4 regions of the Cupriavidus sp. 01L415 genome follow, and region 4 is predicted to be linked to each of the others. Evidence: predicted binding sites of a transcription regulator. Region 4 holds the regulator's gene; each other region holds the start of a gene.
The links. The regulator FNR, encoded in region 4, switches genes on or off when oxygen is low (the NO sensors DNR and NnrR bind a similar motif). The targets are predictions, from matches to a motif close to TTGATNNNNATCAA.
Positions count from the first base shown of each region.

Region 1: a site for FNR is predicted at 3,083-3,096, ahead of AC1DOX_RS26030 (universal stress protein). Genes of this name have one in related genera too.
Region 2: a site for FNR is predicted at 3,292-3,305, ahead of AC1DOX_RS18655 (DUF3079 domain-containing protein). Genes of this name have one in related genera too.
Region 3: a site for FNR is predicted at 3,418-3,431, ahead of AC1DOX_RS29005 (oxygen-binding di-iron domain-containing protein). Genes of this name have one in related genera too.

Region 1 is NZ_JBFTSP010000029.1:12,678-17,714, forward strand. It holds gene AC1DOX_RS26010 (TonB-dependent receptor family protein) at 1-744, shown strand, start outside; gene AC1DOX_RS26015 (aldehyde dehydrogenase family protein) at 862-1,101, shown strand; gene yddG (aromatic amino acid DMT transporter YddG) at 1,110-2,033, shown strand; gene AC1DOX_RS26025 (hypothetical protein) at 2,030-2,278, opposite strand; gene AC1DOX_RS26030 (universal stress protein) at 2,534-2,989, opposite strand; gene AC1DOX_RS26035 (chromate resistance protein ChrB domain-containing protein) at 3,201-4,163, shown strand; gene AC1DOX_RS26040 (chromate transporter) at 4,188-5,037, shown strand, end outside.
Region 2 is NZ_JBFTSP010000013.1:20,077-25,113, reverse strand. It holds gene rpsS (30S ribosomal protein S19) at 1-268, opposite strand, end outside; gene rplB (50S ribosomal protein L2) at 291-1,121, opposite strand; gene rplW (50S ribosomal protein L23) at 1,124-1,438, opposite strand; gene rplD (50S ribosomal protein L4) at 1,435-2,055, opposite strand; gene rplC (50S ribosomal protein L3) at 2,068-2,712, opposite strand; gene AC1DOX_RS18655 (DUF3079 domain-containing protein) at 2,995-3,201, opposite strand; partial or broken gene rpsJ (30S ribosomal protein S10) at 3,420-3,605, opposite strand; gene tuf (elongation factor Tu) at 3,610-4,800, opposite strand; gene fusA (elongation factor G) at 4,881-5,037, opposite strand, start outside.
Region 3 is NZ_JBFTSP010000042.1:9,484-14,520, forward strand. It holds gene hydA (dihydropyrimidinase) at 1-1,054, shown strand, start outside; gene AC1DOX_RS28995 (aspartate/glutamate racemase family protein) at 1,066-1,803, shown strand; gene gstA (glutathione transferase GstA) at 1,937-2,563, shown strand; gene AC1DOX_RS29005 (oxygen-binding di-iron domain-containing protein) at 2,560-3,354, opposite strand; gene AC1DOX_RS29010 (LysR family transcriptional regulator) at 3,525-4,460, opposite strand; gene AC1DOX_RS29015 (MFS transporter) at 4,613-5,037, shown strand, end outside.
Region 4 is NZ_JBFTSP010000002.1:175,891-180,927, reverse strand. It holds gene scpB (SMC-Scp complex subunit ScpB) at 1-936, opposite strand, end outside; gene AC1DOX_RS06110 (sulfite exporter TauE/SafE family protein) at 1,538-2,299, opposite strand; gene fnr (fumarate/nitrate reduction transcriptional regulator Fnr) at 2,382-3,107, shown strand; gene AC1DOX_RS06100 (hypothetical protein) at 3,177-3,422, opposite strand; gene AC1DOX_RS06095 (hypothetical protein) at 3,419-3,649, opposite strand; gene ccoG (cytochrome c oxidase accessory protein CcoG) at 3,678-5,037, opposite strand, start outside.

The DNA.
Region 1 (5,037 bases), on a different contig from region 4:
CCGTCGGTCAACGTGTCGTACCTGGTGAACAATGCGTGGACCGTGTTTGCCGACTACAGCACGTCGTTTGGCCCGGTGCAGAATACCCAGCTGAATTCCCAGACGCCGAACAATCCACTGCAGCCGGAAGTGGCGAAGACGTTCGAAGTGGGTACGCGCTGGACCGACAACAACATCAAGGCGGAACTGACGGCCTTCAAGATCAAGTTCGACAACCAGATTCTGCAGGTGCCGGGCCTGTTCCCGGCCACGTTCCAGAACATCGGCGCCACCGATCATGATGGCGTGGAAGCGGCGATCGACTACGCGTTCGACCGTGGCAGCCTGCTGGGCGGCCTGAACCTGTACGCCAACTACACGTACACGCGCGCGATCCAGAAGTCGGGCACCACGGCGGGCCTGGATGTGCCGTTCTACTCGCGCACCACCGATACCATCGGCGCACGCTACGACTGGCGCAGCTGGACGTTCAACGTCTCGACCACGCACCAGAGCAAGCAGTACGCGGATCTGGCGAACACGGTGGCGGAGTCCGCGGACGGCAGCAATGGGCTGATCCCGGGCTTCCGGACATGGAACATCCAGGCGATGTTCAAGGTGCCGCAGCGCAAGAACACCGATATCGCGATCGGCATCAATAACCTGTTCGACAAGCGCTATTACACGCGTACCACCGACAGTAACGCCGGCCGACTGGTTGGCGCGCCGCGCATGGTCTACATCCAGGCGCGTGCTGCGTTCTAATGACCGTGTGAGGCGCTGAGGGACGTCCATCTGCCGTCCCTCGGCGCCGACAGCCGACAACTGCCTGGTCATTTCCGGGAAGGCATACCAACCCGCGCCCCTGTATGGGCGCGGGTTTTGTGTTTCTGGTGCGAGTGTTCACGGGGCTCGCTGCCGCCGTTTCACCGCATCGAGGAAATCCGCGCCGGGGTTGTGACGGTAAACTGTTGCGACGAAGGCGACATCACCATGCCGTTGGGTGGCGACAAGGCGTCGGGATTCGGCAGGGCGGAATACCGGTCGCAACTTCGTCATCCGTCGTCAACTACCCTCATCGCGGAAGCAGGTGTCGCGTTCCCGGTCGATGAACAACTGTAAGTGCTGACATGCAAGGCAAGAGAAAAGCAACGCTGATTGGGCTGACCGCAGTTCTGCTATGGAGCTCGATCGTCGGCCTGATTCGTGGTGTGAGTGAGAGCTTCGGCGCCACCGGCGGCGCTGCCCTGATTTATACAGTCGGCGCCATATTGCTGTCTTTCACCGTCGGGCTCACGAAGGTTCGGCAATTCTCCGGGCGATATCTGTTCTGGGGCAGCATCCTGTTCGTTGTCTACGAGCTTTGTCTGTCCCTGTCTATCGGCTATGCGAACAGCGGCAGGCAAGCCATTGAGGTTGGGATGGTTAACTATCTGTGGCCGAGCTTTACGATGCTGGCCGCCATTGTGTTCAACCAGCAGAAGTCCAATCTGCTGATCGTGCCGGGCTTCGCGGTAGCCGTTGTCGGAATCTGCCTTGTACTCGGCGGAGATCAGGGCCTGGACATCGCAGGCATGGTCGGGAATATCAAAACGAATCCGCTCAGCTATGGACTAGCCTTCTTTGGTGCGTTGATCTGGGCAGCCTATTGCACCGTCACCAGCAGGATGGCTGGCGGCAAAAATGGCATCACGCTGTTCTTCACATTGACGGCGCTGGCATTGTGGCTGAAGTACTTCACGACGGAAGACGGCGCGATGGGAATGAGCTACCACGGGATCATCTATCTCGCGATGGCAGCGTCAGCCATGGGGTTCGGCTATGCCGCATGGAATGTGGGCATTCTGCATGGGAACGTGACCATTCTTGCCGGCGCGTCGTATTTCATCCCCGTGCTGTCCGCGGCCCTGGCGGCCGCGCTATTGCAAGCACCGCTTTCGCTCGCATTCTGGAAGGGCGCCGCCATGGTTTGCGCCGGCTCCATTCTTTGCTGGTTTGCGACACGAGGGCAGAGTACGAAGCCAGCGCCGTCAGCACGTTCTCGCCAGAGTTAGCGGCCCCGGCCGATCGAACGGAGCAAGCGCTCGCCGTCCGTGGTGATCCGTATCGCGTTGCGCTCGGCGCTCCGGGATTCAAGACGGACCAATTGGCGTTCGACCAGGGTGCCGATATCGGCAGGGTCCAGTTCCCCGTGCCGCTCCGAGTTGCTGAGAATCAGCAAGGCTGCGAATTCATGAGGACTTAGCATCTCGATTGCCCCTTGTGTTGCGTTGCCTGGCGTGGCTTGCGGCGCGGGCATGTGCATGCCGCGGTGGCCGCTCGTCTCCGAATCTTCTAGTTCGTTAAACGACTATAGTCACGCCGCCGGCGGCTGCGGGGGCCGAGACAGGCCGGGTTGAGCAGGGTCAATTTGTGATGTGGCGGCCGTCGCTGGTCAACTCGTCTGCGTTGGGAGAATTCGCAGGAGGGAGACGCAAGAAGACGCGCCGATGCGATCAGGCACCGGCACGTCAGGAACAAAGAGACCCGCGCGAGGCAGGATTGGCCGCGCAGCCTAATCCGCGCGTTCGGAGCGCACCAGTAATACGGGCTTGTTGGTCTTCGCGATCACCCCTTCCGAGACGCTGCCCATGATCAGCCGCTTCATGCCGCGCCGGCCATGCGTACCCATGACGATGAGATCGGCGCTCCATTCGTCCGCCTGGGCGACGATCGTCGAGGAGATCTGCCCGGGCGCAACGGGCCTCTCGATCAGTTCGGTGATGCAGCGGATTCCGGCCTCGTTCAGTTTCCGCGCCGCCGAGGCCAGCGCCTGCTGCCCGACGCTGATCAAGCCGCGCAGCACGTCGTTGGGGTCGATATAGCTCGTTTCGAAGAACAGATCGCTGTCGTCCACGACAAAGATGGCCTTCACCTCGGCATTCGTGGCCCTGGCCATGTACTGCGCCTGCGAGAGGGCGAGTTCCGAAGAGGGGCCGCCGTCAACGGCGAGAAGGATGCGCTGGTACATGAGAGTGTCCTCTGTCTGGATCGGGGGGCGGATGCGGTCGAAAACCTGAGAGGCATCCTTGATCTCAGGGTAGGCCGTTCGGGCGCGCCGCGTTTGCGTTACGTCAAACGGGCATAGCCGTCCGGGTCAGAACAACAAATGATGTATGAGGCATATATGTAGAGATCGCTACAGCATTGAAGATTAGTCTATGGGTTCCTATGATGTGCCCATGACCCCCGCCTCCGATGCCTGGAACCTGCTGATCGTCAGCCTGCCGACCTCCGGCGCCACCGCGCGCATGCGGATCTGGCGCGCCCTCAGAAACCTCGGCTGCGCCGCGCTGCGCGACGGCGCCTACCTGTTGCCGGCAGGTCAGGAGCACGTGGCACAGCTACGCAAGCTGGCCGACGAAACGCTGCAGGAAGGCGGTCAAGCCTGGCTGTTGCATGTGAGCGCCCATGATCCGGACGAGGCCGCTGCCTACCGTGACCTGTTTGACCGGGGGGCCGACTACGGTGAACTGCTGGCGGCACTCTCGGAATCCCGCGCCACCCTGGCCCGGCTGAACGGGACCGAACTGAGCCGCCTGCTGCGCCGGCACGGGCGGGTGTATGAATCCATTCGGCATATCGACTTTTTTCCCAATGAGGCATCGGCCCGTGCCGAGGCGCAGTGGCAGGACTTCGCCGGCGCCATCGAGACCCTTCAATCCCCCGGGGAACCGCATCCGCTGGCGGACGGCATCGCCCGACGGGATCCGATGCAGTATCAGGGCCGATTGTGGGCAACACGCCGCCGCCTGTGGGTGGACCGCGTGGCCAGTGCCTGGCTGATCCAGCGATTTATCGACCCGCATGCCCGTTTCGTGTGGCTCGACACGCCGGCCGATTGCCCGGCCGACGCGCTCGGCTTTGACTTCGACGGCGCCACGTTCACACACGTCGGCGACCGTGTTTCCTTCGAGGTGTTGCTGGCGAGCTTCGGCCTGGAAACAGACCGCGGCCTGCGCCGCCTGGGCGCGATGGTGCATTCGCTCGATGTCGGCGGCGTGGCGGTGCCGGAAGCCAGCGGCTTTGAAGCCATGCTGGCGGGGGCTCGCGAACGGCTGGCCCACGATGACGCGCTGCTGGCCGAGACGGGACAGGTGCTCGACTCCCTGTATACCCATTTCTCCGCAAGCGGAAGACCCTGATTCGACCGTTTTCAAGGAACATCTATGTCCGACACGCAGCAAGCCGGTCTTCCCCAGGTGCCGACCGCCGAGCAGCCTGGCTACACGCTCTGGCACCTCGTGCTCTATTTCATTCGTCTTGGGACGTTCGGCTTCGGCGGCCCGGTGGCGCTGACGGGCTACATGCACCGCGACCTGGTGGACCGGCGCCAATGGATCACGGATGCCGACTACAAGGAAGGGCTGGCCCTCGCGCAACTGGCGCCCGGACCTCTGGCTGCCCAGCTCGCGATCTATCTGGGCTACGTGCATTACCGCATTCGTGGCGCCACCCTTGTCGGAATCGGCTTTGTGCTGCCATCGTTCCTGATGGTCATCGCACTGGGCTGGGCCTATGTCCGCCTCGGTGGATTGTCGTGGATGCAGGCGGTGTTCTATGGCGTGGGCGCGGCTGTCATCGGCATCATCGCGATCAGCGCCTGGAAGCTCACCATGAAGAGCGTGGGCAAAGACAAGCTGCTTTGGGCGATTTACCTGATCCTTGTCGCCGTGACGGTTATCACCGAATCGGAGGTAGCGTGGCTGTTCCTTGCGGCCGGCTTCGTGAACTGGTTCTGGCGCGCGCCGCCCAGGTGGCTGCAACAGGGCGGCGGGGTCAACGCGCTGGCCGCCGTTCAGTTGCCAGCGGCCGGCGGCATGTTCAGCACGATGGACTGGCCGCTGCTGACGCAGATCGGCGTGTTCTTTGCCAAGGCGGGGGCGTTCGTGTTCGGGTCGGGCCTGGCCATCGTGCCCTTCCTCTACGGCGGCGTTGTCACGGATTTCCACTGGCTGAACGACAAGCAGTTTGTCGATGCGGTAGCCGTGGCGATGATCACGCCCGGGCCTGTGGTGA
Region 2 (5,037 bases), on a different contig from region 4:
TCGCTTTCTTGTCAGCCGCATGGCCCTTGAACGTGCGGGTGAGCGCAAATTCGCCGAGCTTGTGGCCAACCATGTTTTCCGTAACGTACACCGGCACGTGTTGACGGCCGTTGTGAACGGCGATCGTCAGGCCGATGAACTCCGGCAGAATGGTCGAGCGACGCGACCAAGTCTTGATGGGCTTCTTGTCCTTGCCGCCCGTGGCCGCTTCCACCTTTTTCAGCAGGTGGGCGTCACAGAACGGACCCTTTTTTGCGGAACGTGTCATGTTCTAGGCTCCTACCTACCGATTAACGCTTGTGGCGCTTCTGCACGATCATGCTGGCAGTGCGCTTGTTGCTGCGGGTACGGTAACCCTTGGCCGGGGTACCCCACGGGGAAACCGGATCGCGACCAGCGGCGGTCTTGCCTTCACCACCACCGTGCGGGTGGTCCACCGGGTTCATCACCACACCGCGAACGGTCGGGCGAATACCACGCCAGCGAGTTGCACCGGCCTTGCCGATGACGCGCAGGCTGTGCTCTTCGTTGCCCACTTCACCGATGGTGGCGCGGCACTCGATGTGCACGCGACGCACTTCACCGGAGCGCAGACGCACCTGAGCGTACACGCCTTCACGGGCCAGCAGCACGGCGGAACCGCCAGCAGCGCGGGCGATCTGGGCACCCTTGCCAGGCAGCATTTCCACGTTGTTGATCGTGGTACCGACCGGGATGTTGCGGATCGGCAGGTTGTTGCCAGCCTTGATCGGCGCTTCCGCGCCATTCAGCAGCGACTGGCCGGCTACCATGCCCTTGGTGGCGATGATGTAGCGGCGCTCGCCGTCAGCGAACAGCACCAGCGCGATATTGGCGCTGCGGTTCGGATCGTATTCCAGGCGCTCGACCTTGGCGGGGATTCCGTCCTTGTCGTTGCGCTTGAAGTCGACCACACGGTAGTGGTGCTTATGACCACCGCCCTTGTGACGGGTGGTGATGTGGCCGTTATTGTTACGACCCGACTTCTGGAATTGCTTTTCCAGCAGCGGTGCGTGCGGCGCGCCCTTGTGCAGGTCGTTGTTCACGACCTTCACCATCGAGCGACGGCCCGGGGAAGTCGGCTTGGTCTTGACGAGTGCCATGATTACTTGGCCTCCGCTTCAAAATTGATTTCCTGACCCGGCTTCAGCGACACGTAAGCCTTCTTTACGTGGTTGCGACGGCCCATGAAGCGGCCAAAGCGCTTTTGCTTGCCCTTCTGGTTCAGGATCTGAACGGACTGCACCTCGACCTTGAACAGCAGTTCGACGGCGGCCTTCACTTCTGCCTTGTCGGCATCACGAGCCACTTCGAACACGACCTGTTCATTCTTGTCGGCGACCAGGGTTGCCTTTTCGGAAACCACCGGCGCGAGCAGCACCTGCATCAAACGATGATCGTTCTTGGCTACTTGCGTCATTTCAGCAACTCCTCGATCTGCGCGACAGCCGCCTTGGTCACCAGCACTTTCTTGTAGTGCACGAGCGACAGCGGATCAGCCTGACGCGGCTCCACAACAGCCACGTGCGGCAGGTTGCGGGATGCCAGGTAGAGATTTTCGTCGAGGCTATCGGTGATGATCAGCACCGAGTCCAGGCCCATGGCCTTGAACTTGTCGGCCAAGAGCTTGGTCTTGGGCGCATCGACGGTGAAACCGTCCACCACATTGATACGACCTTCACGTGCGAGCTGCGAGTAAATCGAGCGCATACCGGCACGGAACATCTTCTTGTTGACCTTCTGGCTGAAGTTCTCTTCCGGCGAATTCGGGAAGATACGGCCGCCCCCGCGCCACAGCGGCGAGGAAGACATACCGGCACGAGCACGGCCCGTACCCTTCTGGCGCCAAGGCTTCTTGGTCGTGTGCTTGACCTCTTCACGATCCTTCTGCTTACGGTTGCCGCTACGAGCGTTGGCCTGGTAAGCAACTACGATCTGGTGAACGAGGGCTTCGTTGTAGTCACGGCCGAACACTTCGGGCGACGCGGCAACGCCGGCGCCGATTTGACCGTTGTCCTGGAGGAGCTTGAGTTCCATTACATGCGCTCCTTAAGCTTTGGCCTTGACGGCCGGAGTAACGATGACCTTGCCGCCCTTGGAACCGGGGATGGCGCCCTTGACCAGCAGGAGCTTGCGCTCTGCGTCGATCTTGGCGATTTCCAGGTTCTGGACGGTGCGGGTGACGTCACCCAGGTGACCCGTCATGCGCTTGCCGGGGAACACACGGCCCGGATCCTGCGCCATACCGATGGAACCCGGCACGTTGTGCGAACGCGAGTTACCGTGGCTGGCACGACCCGATGCGAAGTGGTAGCGCTTGATGGTACCGGCGTAGCCCTTACCGATGCTCACGCCCTGCACGTCGATTTTCTGACCAACCTGGAACAGGTCGACAGACAGCGAGCTGCCAGCTTGCAGCTCGGCAGCCTTGGCTGCATCGATGCGGAATTCTTTGATGACTTCACCGGCTTCCACGCCGGCTTTGGCGAGGTGACCCGCCAGCGGCTTGGTGACGCGGCTTGCGCGCCGGCTGCCGAAGGTGACTTGAACCGCGGTGTAACCGTCGGTCTCGTCCGTCTTGATTTGCGTCACGCGGTTGTCGCCGACCTCGACCACGGTAACGGGAATCGAATCACCGTCGTCCGTGAAAATACGGGTCATGCCAACCTTGCGACCTACAAGGCCAAGGCTCATGGTTTGCTCCATTCCCAGCTGCGATTGGCCGGGGCTGATTAATACACGAAAACTGTGTGAGTGCGGGTTGCGCGAAAGAGATTGCGCACGACCAAAACGGTCCCCACTACCCGGAGAAACGGGTAGCCTTACACTATATCGCACTAATTTGGAAAGGGCAACATGCGATGCGCTTTTTCCTCTGCGGTGCACGCTCACGTGTTTTTTTGCGGCGTTTCCAGCATAAACACGGTGCGATGCACGAGATAGCGTGCGAATCGGTGAGCGGGAATCGTGCGGCGGTCAATCGCTGCCGTTCGGGCCGGCGCGATCCGGCGCCTCCAGCCCCCAGTCACCGAAGTCCAGCCAGTCATCGCCGAGTAATTCGAGCGGATGCTGCGTGCGACCCGAACCATTGCCGCATCCCATGGCATCCGCCGGGCAATATTTATCGCAGCCCCAGCAGATGCGCTCGGGATGCTTGGGATGGAGAGGAAACTTCTTTGCCATCGCGGTCGGCTGAAACAGGTTCGGGCACATGCCCCACCCGTCGACGTATAGCCTAGACGCCGCCGCCCGACTCGTCCGATTGCACGAGATTTGGCACAGATCAAATTCGTGATGCCCGCCCAACCGACTTCGACCAGGCTCACACCAAAGCAAAAACGGCGAACTCACGTTCGCCGTCTTCTTGCTGCAACAAGCCGGAGACCCCGGCCCGAAGCACCTTACACCTTGATCTCGACGTCCACGCCGGCCGGCAGATCCAGCTTCATCAGCGCGTCAACGGTCTTGTCCGTCGGGTCGACGATGTCCATCAGGCGCTGGTGGGTGCGGATCTCGAACTGATCGCGGCTGGTCTTGTTGACGTGCGGCGAACGCAGGATGTCGAAGCGCTGAATGCGCGTCGGCAACTGCTTAGTCGAGGATCTTTGCCACGACGCCGGCGCCGACGGTACGGCCGCCTTCACGGATAGCGAAGCGCAGACCTTCTTCCATGGCGATCGGGGCGATCAGCTTGACGGTGATCGACACGTTGTCACCCGGCATCACCATTTCCTTGTCCTTCGGCAGCTCGATCGAGCCCGTCACGTCGGTCGTACGGAAGTAGAACTGCGGGCGGTAGTTGTTGAAGAACGGCGTGTGACGACCGCCTTCGTCCTTCGACAGGATGTACACCTCGCCGGTGAAGTGCGTGTGCGGCTTGATCGAACCCGGCTTGCACAGCACCTGGCCGCGCTCCACGTCTTCGCGCTTCGTGCCGCGCAGCAGCAGACCCACGTTGTCGCCAGCCTGACCTTGATCCAGCAGCTTGCGGAACATTTCCACGCCGGTGCAGGTGGTCTTCACCGTCGGGCGGATACCCACGATTTCGATTTCTTCACCGACCTTCACCACGCCACGCTCGATACGGCCGGTCACCACCGTGCCACGACCCGAGATCGAGAACACGTCTTCCACCGGCATCAGGAACGTGCCGTCCACAGCGCGCTCCGGCGTCGGGATGTACGTGTCCAGCGCGTCGGCCAGGTTCATGATGGCCACTTCGCCCAGCTCGCCCTTGTCGCCTTCCAGCGCCAGCTTGGCCGAACCCTTGATGATCGGGGTGTCGTCGCCGGGGAAGTCGTACTTCGACAGGAGTTCGCGCACTTCCATTTCGACGAGCTCGAGCAGCTCGGCGTCATCCACCATGTCGCACTTGTTCAGGAACACGATGATGTACGGCACGCCAACCTGGCGGGCCAGCAGGATGTGCTCACGCGTCTGCGGCATCGGGCCGTCAGCGGCCGAGCACACCAGGATCGCGCCGTCCATCTGGGCGGCACCCGTGATCATGTTCTTCACATAGTCAGCGTGGCCCGGGCAGTCAACGTGCGCGTAGTGGCGGTTGGCCGTTTCGTACTCGACGTGCGCGGTGTTGATGGTAATACCGCGTGCCTTTTCTTCCGGCGCTGCRTCGATTTCGTCGTACTTCTTGGCGGCGCCACCGAACTTCGAGGCCAGCACCGTGGCAATCGCTGCCGTCAGCGTCGTCTTGCCGTGGTCAACGTGACCAATCGTACCTACGTTCACGTGCGGCTTGGTCCGCTCGAACTTTTCCTTTGCCATGTTTCAGCTCCTAATGGAATACAGTCTGATTCAATTCTTTGCACCACCACGCAGGTCATGCGTGGCGGTGAAGCGTCTTTTTACTTGCCCTTGGCCGTCATCACGGCTTCGGCGATGTTCTTCGGTGCCTCGGAGTAGTGCTTGAATTCCATGGTGTACGTGGCGCGGCCTTGCGTGGCCGAGCGCAGCGACGTGGAATAACCGAACATTTCCGACAGCGGGACTTCGGCCTTGATG
Region 3 (5,037 bases), on a different contig from region 4:
GGCCGACTACGGCTTCCACCTGATCGTGGCCGACCCGACGCCGACGGTGCTGCGCGAGGAACTGCCCGCGCTGATCCGCGAGGGCTACACCTCGTTCAAGGTGTACATGACCTACGACGATCTCAAGCTGTCGGACCGCGAAATGCTCTCCGTGCTCGAGGTCGCCAAGGAGAACAACGCGCTGGTGATGGTGCATGCCGAGAACGCCGACTGCATCTCCTGGCTGACGGAAAAGCTGACCGGCGAAGGCCGCATCGCGCCACGCTTTCACGGCATCGCACGACCGGCCGCCGTCGAGCGCGAGGCCACGCACCGCGCGATCACGTTCGCGGAGCTGGTCGACGTACCTATCCTGATCGTGCACGTGTCCGGCAAGGAAGCGATCGAGCAGATTCGCTGGGCGCAAGGCCGTGGCTTGCAGATTCTCGCCGAGACCTGCCCGCAGTATCTGTATCTGACCGCCGAGGACATGGGCCTCGCGGGCGATGACGGCTACGAGGGCGCCAAGTGCGTCTGCAGCCCGCCGCCGCGCGACCCCGAGAATCAGGCCGCGGTCTGGCGTGCACTGACCAATGGTGTGTTCAGCATCTTCTCGTCCGATCATGCGCCGTTCAACTATGACGACCCCGAAGGCAAGAAGCTCGGCGGCCAGGCGCAGTCGTTCGACCACATCCCCAATGGCGTGCCGGGCATCGAAACACGGATGCCGCTGCTGTTCGATGGCGTGACGCGCGGCAAGCTGTCACTGCATCAGTTCGTCGAACTGACGTCCTACCGCCCCGCGCGGCTGTATGGCCTGTATCCGCGCAAGGGCACGATCGCGGTGGGCGCCGACGCGGACATCGTCCTATGGGATCCGTTGCGGCGCGTGCGCATTCGCAACGATGCGCTGCACCACGCGGTCGACTACACGCCGTATGAAGGCATCGAGGTCACCGGCTGGCCGGTGCACTGCCTGTCGCGCGGAGAACTGCTGGTGGAGGATGGCCGCTACATGGAGCCGTCGCCGGGCCGTGGGCGATTCCTGCCGGCCGTCGCGCCGTCGCTGGTTTGAGGAGGGACGTCATGCGTATTCTCGTAGTCAATCCCAATATCTCGCAGAGCGTCACGGACCTGATCGAGGCCGAGGCGCGCCGCTCGATCTCGCCCGGCACCGCGCTGAAGATGGCCACCGCGCCGTTTGGCGTGGCGTATATCGAAACCCGCTTCGAGGCGTTGACCGGCGGCTACGCCACGGCCTGCGTCGCCGCCGAGCACGCAGGCGAGTTCGACGGACTGGTGGTCGCTGCATTTGGCGACCCCGGGCTCGCCGGCTTGAAAGAGCTGTTCGATGTGCCGGTCGTCGGCATGACGGAGGCCGCACTGGCGAGCGCCTGCCTGCTGGGGCAACGCTTTTCGATCATCGCGATCTCGCATCGCATCGAGGCGTGGTATCGCGAATGTGTGGCGGCCAATGGGCTGACGTCGCGGCTCGCCAGCGTACGCAGCCTGCAGGAGCCATTGCGCGACATCGGCAGCGTGCAGGAGGATCACTCGGCGCGGCTGGAGCAGATGGCGCTGGAGGCGGTACGGCACGATGGCGCCGACGTGATCATCGTGGCCGGCGCACCGCTGGCCGGGCTGGCACGGTCGCTGAAAGGCAAGATCCCGGTGCCAGTGGTCGATGGCGTGTCGAGCGCGATCCGGCATTGTGAATCCCTGATCGCGCTGCAGCCGGGCTCCGCGCGAGAGGGCAGCTTTGCGCGGCCGCCGCGCAAGCCGAACAGCGGCCTGCCTTCCGGGCTGGCGAAGCTGCTCGACTAGCCCCCGCCTGACGTCTGCACTTTTGCATACGCCGTGTGCGTGGCCACGCATTGTGGCCACTCATCGCCCTGCCTAGACTGGCTTCACCGCGCGACGCATCCCGCGTCGCGCCTCCAGTCCGAGGACCTCGACGATGAAGCTGTACTACTCCCCTGCCGCCTGCTCACTGGCCGTTCATATCGCGCTGCGCGAAGCCGGCCTGCCCGTCACGCTCGCCCGGGTCGACCTGATCCACCACACGCTGGCCGAGCCCGAGCACGGCACCAACGACTACTACGCGATCAACCCGCGCGGCTACGTGCCGCTGCTGCAACTGGACGACGGCTCGCGCCACACCGAGGCCTCCGCCCTGCTCCAGTACATCGCCGACCAGGTCCCCGCGCGCAACCTGCTGCCCCAGGCGGGCACCCAGGCACGGCTCGAAGCGGTGCGCTGGCTGACGCTGATCTCCACGGAACTCCACAAGGTCTTCAGCCCGTGGCTCTGGCACAAGGAAACCGCGGCCAGCACGATCGAGGAATGCAAGGCGAAGATCCACAAGCGCTTTGCCGAAATCGACCAGCACCTGGCCACGCGTGAGTACCTGATGGGCCAGCAGTTCACCGTGGCGGACGCGTATTGCTTCACGATCGCCAGTTGGGCACGGCTGCTGCACGTACCGATGAATGCGTACCCATCGCTGCAGGATTACCTGTCGCGCGTAGCGGCACGCCCTGCCGTGCAGGATGCGATGCGTGCTGAGGGACTGGTACGCGACTAACGGAGCTGCAGCCGATCATGCGTCGGCACGCGGTAATGCGAGGGCTCGAGCAGGTCCAGCCCACACTGGAGCTGCTCGACCCAGTCGATAAAGCGCGTCACCATCGCCCTGCCCCGGAACGACGGACCGTGCTGCGGCACGATCCAGTCGATCTCCATCGTCCGCGCCATGGCAGCCCACAACCGGCACGCGCGGTTGCCGCTCATATAGCGCGCGTGGAACGGCAGCATGCGCTCTGCGTGGGCATCGAAGTCGGTCACCACGCCGCCCGCCTCCGCCGCCGACGTCATCGCCGCGCCAAGGTCACCCGAAAACAGGATCTTGCTGACGGGGTCGTAGAACTGGAAATTGCCTTCCGAATGGAGGAAATGCGCCGGCACGGCCAGCAGATGACTTTGCCCCAAAGGCACGACCATGCCGGCATCCGGAATCGTCACGATGCGGCCTTCGGTCTTGCCGGCCTGACAGAAATGCGGGAGAAACCGTGCCCACACCTGCGAGATCAGCACGCGGCTATCCGACGCCGTCAGCCAGCGTCCCACCGAAGCCACGATATCCGGGTCCGCATGCGAGGCCAGGACGTAGTCGAGTTGCTTGGGTGGAAAGTAGCGGCTGATGGTCAGGTAGAGCTCGCTGTAGGTCATTTGTCCGCCGGGGTCGATCAGCGCGGCGTGACCGTGATCCACAACCAGGAACTGATTGCTCTGCACGACTTCGCCGTGCTCTTCCTCCACCAGGTCGGTGAATGCCACGCAGACGTGCCCATCCGATTCGTACAACACGGTGCCCATGATCCCCCCTTTCACTTTTTTGCTATGAAGCGGCGAAAGTAATAAGGTCTGAGGCACCCTCGCTTGACGGAGATCAAGGGCGCGCGGGAACGAAATCGGCTTTCTACAAACCACGTGCCGTTTTCGGAAGGCCGGTCGATGTCGAATCGCTTGACGTTGCGGCCACGGCATCAGGCGATGCCGACACCCGAATCGCCTTGCGCAGGATCCGATGCGGCGGACCACCCTTCCCTGAGCGCGGTGTACAGCAGCTCCACGGGCGCTACCAGCCGGCGCGGCAGCGGTGCGTGAGCAAGCCACGCAATCAGCGCCGCATCGAAGTTGCGCACGGGGACAATCTGCAACGCACTGCGATGCACGCTGCGTGCAAGCCCTGCTGGGGTCGCGACGCCAATCCCGACGCCGCGCGCGACCAGCGACAACTGCAACTCGGCGCCGAACGCTTCCACGGCGACATCGAAAGGCAATCGCTCCGTCTCCAGTGCGCGCTTCAGCGCGGATCGCATGCCGCAGCCGTCCTGGTTCAGCACCCAGGGCTGCGTGGCGAGGTCGCGCAACGTAACGCCAGCCTCCGGAAAGGTCATCGACCTGGGGGCCACCACGCACATCGGTTGCCGCCCCAGCTCCCGCCCGGTCAGGCCCGGCGGCAGCGCGACGTACTCGGGCAGCAGAACGGCCGCCACATCGATCCGGCCGCTTTCGAGTTGCTCGATGATGCCCGGCGACCAGCCTGCGGTCACGCGGACGGTCAGGCGACCAAACCGCTCACGCAACTGATCCACCGGCGACGACAGTGCCAGCTCGGAAAGAAATGGCGGCACGCCGATGCGCATCTCGCCCACCGGCTCGGCACGATGCGAAGCGCGCGCCATCAGGTCCTCGGTGGCCATCAGCACACGCTTACCGAGTTCGTAGACCTCCTGCCCGGCGGCCGTCGGGCGCAGCGGCTTGGCATGACGGTCGAGCAGCGCTACACCGATCAGCGCCTCCAGGCTTTGCACGCGACGCGTGAGGCCAGGTTGCGTCAGGTGAAGGCGGTCGGCAGCCCGGACGATGGATCCGGCTTCCACGACGGCGATGAAGGCTTCGATATCGCGAGTATTCATGGCGGGACTCGGTGGACTCTGGGTAGGCGCGCATGCAAATCTGCAAACAAACTCGCATAAAGATTATCCGAATAATTCAATTGCCGCATAGTGTTGCCGTCCATAGCATGGTGGCTCGACGACTGACCGCTTTTCGTGACCCCGGAGCCACAATGCCCCAGCCTGCCGCCGGTCTCGGCGCACCATCTTCCGCGCCCTCGCATCCCGCCACGCTCACCACGCCGATGACCCTGCTGTTTGCCGCCGCCATCGGCGTAATGGTCATCAACCTGTTTGCCGCCCAGCCGCTGACCGGGCCCATCGCCGATGCGCTCGCCTTGCCGTCCGCCTGGCGTGGCCTCGTGCCGATGCTGCCGCAACTCGGCTATGCGATGGGGCTCGTGCTCGTCGTGCCGCTGGCGGACATCTTTGAGAATCGTCGCCTTGCCGTGGTCACCTTACTGGTGTGCGCAGCCATGCTGGCGCTGGCGGCCACTGCGCGTTCCGGCGCGGTGTTCCTGCTCGCGGCCTGCGCGGCAGGCGCGGCGTCCTGTGCGATCCAGATGCTGGTGCCGCTGGCGGCGTCGATGGCCCCCGA
Region 4 (5,037 bases):
TTGCATGGAAGACAAGGTGTCCACGTGGAAGCCGTTGGCTTGCGCCAGCGGCGCGTCGTCGTCTTGCTCGCCATCGGCGGGCAACTGCGCAACGCTGTTGTCGTTCTGGTTGTGTTCGTCGCTGGGGCCGCTGACGCCCATCGCCACCTGCGCCCCCTCTTCCGACCCAGTGAATTCAGCGGATTCGACTGACTCAGCGGATTCACTTGGCTCAGCCGGCTCGCCGGTGAGCGCCTCTGCGGATTCAGAGGCCATGCCGGCCTCGACCAGATCCGCCGCGCCCGCACCAGGCGCACCAGAACCCGGCGCAGCGCCCGTCAGCGCCTCGGCGAACGCTTCTTCGTCGCCAGTCTGCGGATTCGCCGTGGCGACTTCCTCGAAATCGATGGCCTGCTGATCCAGCAATGCAGCCTGGACCTGTGCCTGGGCATCCTCGAGCGGCGGCAGTTCATCGAGCGTTCGCAACCCCAGATCGTCGAGGAACGCCTTGGTCGTCGCATAGAGCGCCGGGCGGCCCGGCACATCACGGTGGCCAATGACCTCGATCCAGCTGCGATCCTCGAGCTTCTTGATGACGTCCGTACTCACCGTCACGCCGCGGATTTCCTCGATATCGCCTCGCGTCACCGGCTGGCGATAAGCAATAATGGCCAGCGTTTCCATCACGGCGCGAGAATACTTCGGCGGCTTCTCGGGATTCAGACGATCCAGGAACTCACGCATTTCGGGCCGGCTCTGGAAGCGCCAGCCGCTGGCCAGAGCCACCAGTTCCACGCCGCGCTGCTGCCAGTCCTGGCGCAGCTCTTCCAGGAGGACACGGATGGTATCGGCACCGACATCGTCGGCAAACAAGCGCCGCAGATCATTGACGCGCAAAGGTTCCTGCGCGCAGATCAGCGCGGTCTCGAGGACGATCTTCGCCTCTTGGGTATTCATGTGATTGCGTGCAGCCTGTCTTTGCACCTGCCCCAGGACGAATCCCTGAGCACTGGAGATTTCGGATACAGCGGTACGGATGCCACCGCCATCTCATCGCGCAGCCAACTCTCGCATGCTTACCGCATCGGAGCCGTGCACTTCGTTCATTGCATCGAGTTGCCGGGTCAGTCCGGCTGGAGATCGTCCGTTTCAGGCAGGCTTCGCCGGTCAACGGACCTCTTGCGTCGCGCCTTCTCCCTCTTGGGCGGACATTCGCCAGGACAACCAGATTGCCAAGGCGGCAAGAAAATAACGGATATTGGCCCGGACATGCTACGTCCTGAGCCAGCGCCACCGCTCCACAGCGCCGCCCGGCCTTTTGAACCAGATCTTTTGAACCGGATGAACTGTGGGGACGGGTCCGGCAATTCATGCCGCCGAGGACCCCAGGACTCGCACCCCAGATCAGGAGTGCCGCCCCGGCGACGCCACGAGCGTAATGCAGCGCAATACCGTGGTTCTCGCGATTGTATGGCATTTCCAGCCCGCCCCGCAACCCGCACCGAGCAGGCGCCATCAGTTCGTGGCGGATTTCACGAAGAGGTAGCCTCAGGTAGCCTCAGAGCACCATGCAGAATCCGATCTGATTCAGCGTATCCGGAAGCCAGAACGCCCGCGCAATACCGAGCAATCCAAAGGCCATTACGATCACCCCGGCAATCACCCTTACGGCGCGCCGGCGGGACAAGTGACGTAAATATCCCGACAACCCGGAGATAACTAGCAGATTCGGCAACGTACCCAGACCAAACGCGCCCATCACCAGCGCCCCTGATGCGGCGTTACCGGCCAGCAGCGCCAACGCGAGTGCCCCATAGACCATCCCGCATGGCACGATCCCCCACGCGAGCCCCATGCCGTAGCGACGCGCCAGCGGCCCGGGCCGTCGTCGCAAGCCCGCGGGCACGTGCGCGCCAATAACCCGGCAATGTCTTGTGATGTATTGCGCCCCACCTGTAGCAAGTTTCTCGACCCAGACAGCACGCGGCACCTTGCCACGCAACAACCAGAGCCCCGACAGCACCAGCAAGGCGCTTCCCAACGCATACAGCCATCGCTGCAGCGGCAGGTACTCCTGCTTCCACGCCGTTGCCCCCACCGCGCCCATCAGCGCGCCAAGCAGCATGTACGTCGTGAGACGTCCCGCGTGCATGACGAGCAGTTCGAAGACCCAACCACGCGGCGTTCGATGCACAACCGCAGGGACGCTTGCGAAGCCACGCTGTTCCGCCGCCATTGCAATGCCGCCACACATGGCAGCGCAATGCACGCCACCCAGCAAGGCCAGGGCAAAAACGCTAAAAAGCACACCAAATGGCAACTGTTCCTCGCTTCAGCGTCACATCACGCTGTAAAATGTATGAATCGCGCCCTCACCGCTTGCGCTTTACAACGAGCCTTAATTGCTTACTTCCATCCCCGTCACTGAAATGTCGCCCCGTTGCTCCACGTGTGCTATGGGCCAGATTTGCCTGCCCGTGGGGATGTCTCAGCAAGACCTCGCGAAAATAGACTCGCTTGTGCAGGAGCGTATTCGCGTACACAAAGGTGAGACGCTGTATCGCATGGGTGATCCGCTCAACGCTGTCTATGCCATTCGTTTCGGTACGCTGAAAACGCACGTCACGATGGAAGACGGACGATCCCAGATCACCGGGTTCCATCTGCCCGGCGAGGTTATTGGTCTGGACGGTCTCGGCGAGATGCAACACGCATCCGATGCCACCGCACTCGAAGATACCGAAGTCTGCGTGGTGCGCTTCGGCGACCTGCAGTCGTTATCGGGCCAACTGCCATCACTGCAACACCAGTTCCTGCGACTGATGAGCAAGGAAATCTCGCAGGACCAGGTCATGCTTCTCACGCTCGGTTCCATGCGGGCCGAAGAGCGGCTGGCGGCATTCCTCGTAAATCTGTCCGAACGCCTGTCAGCTCGAGGCTATTCGGCAAGCGAGTTCGTTCTGCGCATGAGCCGTGAGGAGATCGGCAGCTACCTGGGCCTCAAGCTCGAAACCGTCAGCCGCTTGTTCTCTCGTTTTGCGGAGGCCGGCCTGATCCAGATCCGCCAGCGTCACGTCAAACTCGTCGACATGGCAGGTATCAAGCAAGTCTACAGCCGCTCCTGCTAAGCCAATCCTATCGCAGACCAGAGGCCGCCTTCAGGGCGGCCTTTTTCGTGGTCCTCCAACTCGCTGCCGCTACTCCAGTTCGTCCGTGTCACTCAGCTTGGTCGGCATCGTGTACAACGTCAGTCCGCTCGACAACGCGCAAAACAGCCACGCCAGCAGAAACCCCACCGTATAGACCGCCAGGCGTGACACTTCTACGGGCTGCCCGAAAAAACTGAGATCACCGGGATCCACAACCGAGAAGACCATTGCCGTGGCCGCGCCGCCCACCAGGAACGCTGGCCATAGCACCCACATCAGCCAGCGCAATCTCATGGGCGTCCCCCAGTCGACGCTTCCGCACGGACGGCGGCAGGCACGCGTGGCCCATCGACTTTTTCGACTACCAGCCCGTGGCTCGCGGCCCCGCTGACGGGAGTATCCGCGTGCGTGCTCGCCAGCCAGATTGTCACACCGCAGCCGATCATCGCCAGCAACGGGCCGGACATCAGGAACCAAGGCCACGGCTCTTTCCACCAGGACTTGCTTTCTTTGGGTGTCATTCAGATCTCCTTGTCGACGATCACGACGTCACAGGTTCCGCGGCACGATGAAACTGGTGGATTGCCGGATATGCGCTCCCCCTTGCTCACCGCCCTCGCTGGTCACGGTGACGTCGATCTTGTGAGTGCCCTGCTTCGCGTCGTCAATCGGCACACGGATGCGAATCGGCAGCAGTCGGTTCGACGTGGGCGCCAGCGACTCCGCAGCGGTGTCGTACTCGACGGTCAGCCCCTTCAGGTCGGCGCTTTCAGCCTGCACACGAATGCGCATCGGCGCTTCCGTCGTGTTGATGATCTGCAGCCGGTACACATTTTCGATCCAGCGGCCCTCCACTTCACGACCAAGCGCACCTCGGTCCCGGATGATGTCCACCTTGAGCGGCGTGCGCATGGCCAACGATCCCACAAAGCCCGCCACCATCACCATCCAGATCAACGTGTAGATGATGGTCCGCGGCCGGAACAGTCTCTTGCGTGCATCAGTAATGGACAGCGACTTGCGCATGGCGTTTTCCGACGTATAGCGGATCAGTCCGCGCGGATACTCCATTTTGTCCATCACTTGGTTGCAGGCATCGATACATGCTCCGCAGCCGATGCACTCATACTGCAGACCATCGCGGATGTCGATGCCCGTCGGACACACCTGCACACAGATACTGCAGCCGACGCAATCACCAAGTCCCGCATCGTGTCGGTCCGTCTTGCGCGAACGGCTGCCGCGCGGCTCGCCACGACCCACGTCATAGGTGACGACGTAGGTATCGCGATCCACCATCACGCTTTGGAACCGCGCATAGGGGCACATGTACTTGCACACCTGTTCGCGCATGAATCCGGCGTTGCCCCAAGTGGCAAACGCATAGAACAGCATCCAGAACGCCTGCCAGGGGCCCAGCGTGAAGTTGAGAACCTCGCGTCCCAGTTCACGGATAGGTGCGAAGTAGCCGATGAACGTGAAGCCCGTCCACAAGGCAATCAGTATCCACAGTGTGTGCTTGGTAGCCTTGAGCCGGACCTTGCGCAGGCTCCATGGTTCGCCATCGAGCCGGATGCGTGCGATGCGGTCGCCTTCCACATGCCGCTCGATCCACATGAAGATTTCCGTGTAGACCGTTTGCGGGCACGCATAGCCGCAGAACAAACGCCCGGCAATGGCTGTGAAGAGAAACAGCGAAAGCGCTGAGATCACCAGCAGGACGGCGAGATAGATCACATCCTGAGGCCACATCACCAGGCCGAAGATATAGAACTTCCGGGCCCCGAGATCGAACAGCACAGCCTGCCGGCTATTCCACTGAAGCCACGGCGTACCGTAGTAGATCAGTTGCGTCAGGATGACCAGCCAGACCCGCCAACTGGAAAATGCGCCGGTCACGGAGCGCGGA